DNA from 2 places in the Nostocoides vanveenii genome. Region 1 is predicted to be linked to the other one. Evidence: riboswitches for the same ligand, from Rfam matches in the RefSeq annotation. Region 1 holds a riboswitch; the other holds the start of a gene.
The links. Region 1 has a riboswitch for cyclic di-AMP ahead of ABD209_RS04870 (transglycosylase family protein). Riboswitches for the same ligand answer to the same signal wherever they lie in the genome.
Positions count from the first base shown of each region.

Region 1 (3,781 bases):
GGCCGGCGCTGGCCGCACCGTCGTCGGCCTCAAGGTCGCCGTGACCGACTCGGCCGGCACCACCTTGTCCGAGCAGATCGACGGCGCCTTCCTCCTGGCGCGCTGAGCGCCCGCGACTTCACGAGAGCGAGAGAAACAGACATGAATCGCATGACCATCCGACGTGGGCTCGTGGCGCTGGCAGGCGTCACCGTCGCAGGCACCGCTTTGATCCCCGCGCTCACGGCAAGCGCCGCACCCGCGGGAGCGGGCACCCATACGGCCGCGAAGCCGAGCGGGAAGCCGTGCTCCTCCGAGACGCGCGCCGGGTACAGCCGGTGCATGAGCCGCTTCCACGCCGGCTCCGGAGCGACCCCGGCCAAGGCGATGCCGTCGGGGCTATCCCCCGCCGATCTGCGCTCGGCCTACAAGCTTCCGGCGACTGGTGCGAACTCCACGGTCGCCATCATCATCGCCTTCGACGTTCCGAACGCCGAGAAGGACCTCGCGGTCTATCGCAAGACCATGGGGCTGCCGCCGTGCACCACGGCCAACGGCTGCTTCAGCAAGCTCAACCAGCGCGGTGAGCGGGGCAACTACCCACAGCCCGACGGCGGCTGGGCCCTGGAGGGTTCGATGGACCTCGACATGGTCTCCGCGGCGTGCCCGAGTTGCAAGATCCTGCTGATCGAGGCCGACGACAACTACAACAACAACCTTGCCGAGGCAACCCGCACCGCGTGGCGCAAGGGCGCCACGGTGACCTCGCACTCCTACGGCGGGCTCGAGACGGGCTACCTGTGGGCGGATCGGGACGCCTACGAGCACAAGGGCACGACGGCTGTCGCCTCCAGCGGCGACTACGGGTTCACGTCGGCAGCCGTGCCCGCGGCCTACCGCAAGGTCGTCGCGGTCGGCGGGACGACGCTCAACAAGGCGCCTGGCACGTCGCGCGGCTGGGACGAGGACGTCTGGGGCGGCAGCGGGAGCGGGTGCTCGGCATACGTCGCCAAGAGCCCGTGGCAGAAGGACACCCACTGCCAGATGCGCACGATCGCCGATGTGTCGGCGGTCGCCGACCCGGCCACCGGCGTCGCGGTCTATGACACCTACCCCAACCCCTTCGGCCTGCCCCCAGGCTGGGTCGTCGGTGGTGGCACCAGCGCGTCCGCGCCGATCATCGCGGGTCTGATCGGTCTGGCGGGCAATGGCGCAACCTATTCGTCGGCCCAGGCCTATCGCACGCCGAGCGCGTTCTACGACGTCGTCGGCGGCCGCAATGGCCCATGCGGCGGGGACTACCTGTGCAACGGCCTCAAGGGCTATGACGCGCCCACCGGCGTGGGTTCACCCAAGGGCCTCGGCGGGCTCTGAAACGCGCCACCTCAAACCCCGGTCCGGACACTGTCCGGGCCGGGGTTTTTCCGTGCGCGCCGACGCCCGGGTTTCGGGCGCGCCAGCGCCGGGTTCGGGCTTGTCCGTGGGCCTGGGCTCGGGCGGTGCAGGGTTCGGGCTTGTCCGTGGGCCTGGGCTCGGGCGGTGCAGGGGTTCGGGCTTGTCCGTGCCCGGCTGCCCAGCGGTGGCGAGGCAGTTGGGCCCGCGCGGAAGCGGGGATCCGCGGCGCATCGCGCTCACGGCGGGCGAACAGAGATTGCACAGGCGCACCAGCAGCCCCTACGGTGTGACCCGGTCCTCGGACCGCCACAACTGCACACACACTTCACCATTCATCCCGGGCGGCCGCGCGCCCAACCATCCAGCGGCCGCCGACGCGAGTCACTCGCACGGATGGCTGGGGGACCCACGTGTGGCCCGCATCGATGCCGGCCTTGGGGTGCAGCCGGCCGAGCCGGCGGGGAACCTGACCTCCCTAACCCGACAGCTAACCCCGGCGGCGCGACGTCAGGAAAGGGCACTCCCCCATGGCCATTCGCGCCACCCTCCGTTCATCCAGCCCGTATGCCGGCCGCCACCGCGCCGCCCGCCGCCCCAGTCGCGCGCTGCTCACCGCCGCCGGCTCGGCCGCGGCTGTCGGCGCCGTCCTCGCCCCGACCGCGGCGCACGCCGACACCGTGTGGGATGCGGTCGCCGACTGCGAGAGCAGCGGCAACTGGTCGATCAACACGGGCAACGGTTACTACGGCGGCCTGCAGTTCTCGGCATCCACCTGGACCGGCTTCGGCGGCGGCAAGTACGCGCCCTACGCCCACCAGGCCAGCAAGGGCGCCCAGATCTACATCGCTCAGGCCGTGCTGAAGGTCCAGGGCCCGGGTGCGTGGCCGGTCTGCGGCGCGCGGGCCGGCCTGACCGTGACCAACGGGCTCGCGGTCGACCCCTGGACCGACACCACGGGCTCGGGCGGCTCGACCGGTGGTAGCTCCTCGACCAAGCTCGTCGTCGACGGCGTGCTCGGACCCAAGACCTATGGCGCAATGGAGAAGTGGATCGGCCGGCCGGTCGACGGCAGCTTCACCCTCAGCGACCGCAAGGCCCTCCAGACCAAGCTCAAGGTCACTGCGGACGGCGTGATCGGCCCGATCACGACGAAGGCCCTGCAGAAGGTCGTCGCCCACACCCAGGACGGCATCTGGGATTCCAGTACGACCAAGGCCCTGCAGACCTACCTCAACAAGGTCCTCTGACAGCCCCCGTCGAGAGGCCGGTTCAGCCCCGTCGAGAGGCCGGTTCAGCCCCGTCGAGAGGCCGGTTCAGCCCCGTCGAGCGGCCCCGATCGGCGTTGGCCCGGCCCGCCCGGCCTACACGTCGGGACAGACCTGATGCTGGGGGACGCACCTTCGTCGGTTCGGTGGGATCCGGCGCCAGGCGGCACGCCAGCCGCCTGGCGTCCGGCGGTTGATATCCTCACCCGTGCCCTTCGGGGCGTCGGCCGACGTGGCGCAATTGGCAGCGCACCTGTCTTGTAAACAGGTGGTTGGGGGTTCGAGTCCCCCCGTCGGCTCTCTCTGACGCCCCCCAGAAATCCCTTCGTGGCCCAGGCCTCGTAGCGCCTCGCCTCCTGGGAGGCGGCCTGGGACCGCAGGTCAGTCCGGGTCCGGACCGGATGCGCGCGCCTCGTCGACATTCTTGATCGCGTCCTGCAGTCTGGCGATCCAGTCGGCTTCGTGCTGACCGACGAGCCGCACGCACCAGGCCAGCGCGTCCGCGCGCGATCGAGCCACGCCGCCGGCGACCAGGGTGTCGAGGACCAACCGCTCGGGCTGACGTAGCCGCGTCATTACTGGCGTCGCGAGGTGGGTGAAGAGCACACCCATCTCCCCGCTCCGGGCGCCCCAGGCCACCTTGCGATTGAACGCGTCCTCAAGTCCGCGCGCGATGCGCATGCGCTGCTCGCGGGTGGCTTCGCGGAACCGGTCGATGCGGTCGGTATCGTCCCCGGCCGCGTCCTGGCCGGGGGTGGCCGGGACCCGGCCGATGATGGTGATCTCCTCGCGGTCGATGCGCACGTCGGGAGCGCCGTCGAAAAGATCCACCGGTATGACTTTCAGAACCTCAGTCGTAATCTCCATGGTTGATTACACCATTACATGACCATCCCTGCAAGCGTTATGCCCCGGTCGAGGCACGACCCTCCCACGCAGGTGGTCGCGTGGAAGGCCGAGCCGAGCGATAGCGTGGCGGGCACGGCATACGGGCAGCGAAGGAGCCAGCCATGGACGGGCCAGGTCGGATCATCGAGCAGCGGGGGCTGTGGTTCGAGGAGTTCGAGGTGGGCGCCACCTATCGGCACCGGCCGGGCCGGACGGTCACCGAGGCCGACAATGTGGTCTTCACGACGCTGACG
Region 1 covers NZ_BAAAPN010000025.1:28,363-32,143, reverse strand. Annotated here, with positions in the region: gene ABD209_RS04880 (hypothetical protein) at 1-106, shown strand, start outside; gene ABD209_RS04875 (S53 family peptidase) at 151-1,353, shown strand; cyclic di-AMP (ydaO/yuaA leader) riboswitch at 1,734-1,890, shown strand; gene ABD209_RS04870 (transglycosylase family protein) at 1,902-2,621, shown strand; tRNA gene ABD209_RS04865 (tRNA-Thr) at 2,866-2,938, shown strand; gene ABD209_RS04860 (hypothetical protein) at 3,021-3,506, opposite strand; gene ABD209_RS04855 (MaoC family dehydratase) at 3,650-3,781, shown strand, end outside.

Region 2 (3,781 bases), on a different contig from region 1:
TCTCGTAGGTCCCGTGGGAGGTGTGGATCGCCACCGTCGTCTCCTCAGTGAAGCGACCGAAGACCGAGGCGTTCGAGGCGTAGGAGACGGCGGTGATCTTGTTGTAGGGCACCGAGGTCACGGCCACCTTGCCACCGGCGAAGGAGTTGTCCTGCAGGATCACGCGCATATTCGTCAGTCCGATGAAGCCGGTGCCGACGTCCTTGCCGTCATAGACCGCGAAGACCGTCTCGTCGGGCAGCAGGCTGCCCTGCACGATCGCTAGTTGGTCCTTCTTGTCGTAGTAGATCTCGTCGGCCACCATGCGCTCCTTCGCCTTGCCGTATGCCGCGCCCCACCGCGGGCGCGCACCCAAGGGTGGCACGCGGCATACGGTGTCGCCATGGGCAATATCGAGATTGTCACCGGCGACATCACCACGCAGAAAGTGGACGCCATCGTCAATGCGGCCAACTCCTCGTTGCTGGGCGGCGGCGGAGTCGACGGGGCCATCCATCGGGCGGCCGGGCCGGAGTTGCTGGCGGCCTGCCGGGAGTTGCGGGATTCGACGCTGCCGGACGGGCTTCCGCCCGGAGACGCGATCGCCACCCCGGGCTTCGCGCTGCCGGCCAAGTGGGTGATCCACACCGTTGGCCCGAATCGCCATGCGGGAGCGACGGATCCAGCCACTCTGCGCCGGTGCTTCACCAACAGCATCAGCGTGGCCCGGGGCATGGGGGCCCGCCGGATGGCCTTCCCGGCCGTGAGCGCAGGTGTCTACGGCTGGGCGATGGGGACGGTCGCCGAGCTGGGCTTGGCCGCCGCCGCGGAAGGCGTGAGTCGACGCGGTGGCATGGATCTGATCCGGTTCGTGCTCGTCAGCCCGGAGGCGGCCACCGTCTTCACCGAGACGGCCGACCGGCTGGGCATCGCGGCGCGCGGGTCTTCGGCTCGGCGACACTGACCCACGTCATGGTGCTGTCCCAACGACGAATGTCGTGCACGAGGTGCGTCCAGGCGCACCGTCTGCACGACAAGCACGTGCGCGCGGGTGCGCTTGACCGCGCCTGATGACCGACGAACGCGGGTGACCCGGCAGCACGCTGTAGCCGTGGGTCTCGGGGCGCCGAAAAGGGCGCGTCAGTGATCGCCTTGACCTTGGCCGTGCATCATCATCTGGCTCACCTGCGCGCCGCCGTGCACTCCTGCGCCCGACGGGACTCACTCACGTGCGAGCCAGGCCGACGCCACGTCGCCCGTCGTTCCTGCCGTGCCCCTTCCGCCGCCGGACCAGACGCGGACCTAAATCGTGAATATGCGGCATAGGTGCGTCCTTCGCTCGACATAGCGCAGTTGACCAGCACCATGGCACGGCGACCTGTGGACGCCCTGTCAGCGCCCCGTGAACCTCGGGGTGCCCGGCGGGCACACCGAGGCGCGGGGGTCAGCCCCACGTAACCTGCGCAGGGTCGCCCCCTGCCCTCCATCGCAGTCGGCCTGCGCGCGCCAGGCCGCGTAATGCAGCCGAGACCTACGGGCGGCCGTAGGTGACGCTGGAACTCCAGATCGCGCGCAGGCCCGAGGACAGGCCGGTGCGCGGCGAGTCGTACATCATGCCGTTGCCCGCGTAGATGCCCACGTGGTAGGCCGGGTAGCCGAAGAAGACCAGGTCACCGGGCTGCGGCGAACTGACCCGGGTGGTCGCGGCCTGCTGGCCGGCGGCGGTGCGGGGCAGGCTGATGCCGACCTTGGCGAAGATGTACATCGTGAAACCGGAGCAGTCGAAGCCGGCCGGGGTGGAGCCGCCGTAGACATACGGGATGCCCGACAGGCTCGCGGCAATCGCCAGCACGCCACCGGAAACGGGCGGCGGCGGGGCCTGGGGGGCCGGGTTGTCGGTCGTGCTGCCGCCGGCGTTGCTCGTGGCGGGAACGGTGGAGCGCGTGGTGGTCGTGCGGCTCGCAGCGGTCTGCGTGCGGGCGGCTACCGGGACAACAACGGGCTTGGGCTTCGGCTTGGCAACGGCCTTGACGCCGATGGTGCCGAACTTGGCGAGGACCGGACCGGCGGCCTTGGGCGCGGTCACGGCCGGGGCAGCGGCGGCGACCGTCTTGGCGGCGGGGGCGGCAGCGGGCGCGACCGGAGCGGCAGGCGCGGCGGAGGCGGTGGCGGCCATCGCCGAGACCAGCGCGGTCGTCGCGGCCAGAACCGCGCCGGCGCGCACGACGGCGTCGGTCGAGGAGTGGTTCTGGCTCTTGTTCTGCGCAATTCGGGCGCGGGCGGAATAGCGCCCCGAGGCAAGCTTCGGCACGGTGACCTCTCGACGCCTACGAGGTGAGCTGTCGGGTTCGGACGAGAGATGCTGTCCGGCCCGCCGGTCGAACCTGGCGGACTTCACCCCAAGGACGCAAGCGCCCGAAGGTGGGTCCCCCGCTCCTACCTGGCGGAATCTTCGGTCCGTGCACCTGGTGGTAGGACTCGGCGATCCAGGCGTTCGGGCGGCTCTGGGGGAGCCGCGAGACGAAACGGTACACACTCCCCCGCCATATGTCACGTTTCGATCACAGGGCGGTGACGGATCGGTGAGGAATACCACACCATGCTGTCTGCCGGCGCCACGCCGGTCAGCGGCGGCTCCCGGCGCTCACCACCACACCGCCTTTGGGGGTGTCCTACTGGGTCTGCACGAAGACGTGGTCGGCGATGTCCTCGGGCAACGAAACGCCCTCGGTGAAGTCGCGGGTGGCGCCCACCGCGAGCACTCGGCCGTCCTCGCGGCGGACGCGAATCGCCTCGCCGGGCCGCACGCCGGCCTCGGTGAGCAACTTCAGAGCCTCGTGGTCGATCTGGACCGGCTCGCCGATCTGGCGGACGGTGACATGGGCCTCGTCGCTGTCGGCGATGGCCGACATCGTCTCCAGCCCGGCCCGGAAGTCCTCGACGCTGGCCGCCTCGCCCAACTCGGCAAGCCCGGGGATCGGATTGCCATAGGGCGAGAGCAGGTCGTCACCGAGCAGGGCGATGATCCGGCGCTCGACCCGTTCGGAGATCACGTGCTCCCAGCGGCAGGCCTCGTCGTGGACGTACTCCCACTCCAAGCCGATGACGTCGACGAGCAGCCGTTCCGCCAGCCGATGCTTGCGCATCACGCGGGTCGCGCGCTGCCGACCGAGGTCGGTGAACTCGAGGTGCCGGTCACCGGCGATCGAGACCAGGCCATCGCGTTCCATGCGGGCGATGGTCTGCGAGACGGTGGGTCCGGAGTGGCCGAGGCGCTCGGCGATGCGGGCCCGCAGGGGCGGGATCCCTTCTTCGTCGAGTTCGAAGATGGTCTTGAGATACATCTCCGTGGTGTCGATCAGGTCACTCACGCGCGCCATCCTCTCATCGGCGGCGCCGATCGAGCGCGCTCACCCAATGGGCGATCCACGCCGTGCCCGCGAGCGCGAGCCCCCCGACGGCCAGGCTCGCGCTCGCCAACCCGGTGGCCGCGATGATGGCGCTGACGACGAGTGGGCCGCCACTCGCGCCGATGTCTCCGCACAGGCGCCAGCCCCCGAGATATTTCGCCCGGTGCACCACCGGGGCGGTGTCGGCACCGAGCGTCATCACGATGCCCGATCCCAGGCCGTTGCCGACGGCCATCAAGATGGTGACGGCGAGCAGGCCCGCCAGGCTGGCGGTCAGGGGGAGCACCAGGAAGCCCAGGGCCAGCAGTCCGGCGCACGGCACGGCCACCATCGCCCGCCCACGCCGGTCCATCACCCAGCCGGCCGGATAGAAGATGGCCACCTCGACCAGA
Region 2 covers NZ_BAAAPN010000035.1:53,801-57,581, forward strand. Annotated here, with positions in the region: gene ABD209_RS07365 (PH domain-containing protein) at 1-364, opposite strand, end outside; gene ABD209_RS07370 (O-acetyl-ADP-ribose deacetylase) at 383-943, shown strand; gene ABD209_RS07375 (C40 family peptidase) at 1,511-2,290, opposite strand; cyclic di-AMP (ydaO/yuaA leader) riboswitch at 2,292-2,435, opposite strand; gene ABD209_RS07380 (iron-dependent transcriptional repressor DtxR) at 2,652-3,350, opposite strand; gene ABD209_RS07385 (MFS transporter) at 3,364-3,781, opposite strand, start outside.
Region 2: another riboswitch for cyclic di-AMP. It lies ahead of ABD209_RS07375 (C40 family peptidase); the one in region 1 lies ahead of ABD209_RS04870 (transglycosylase family protein).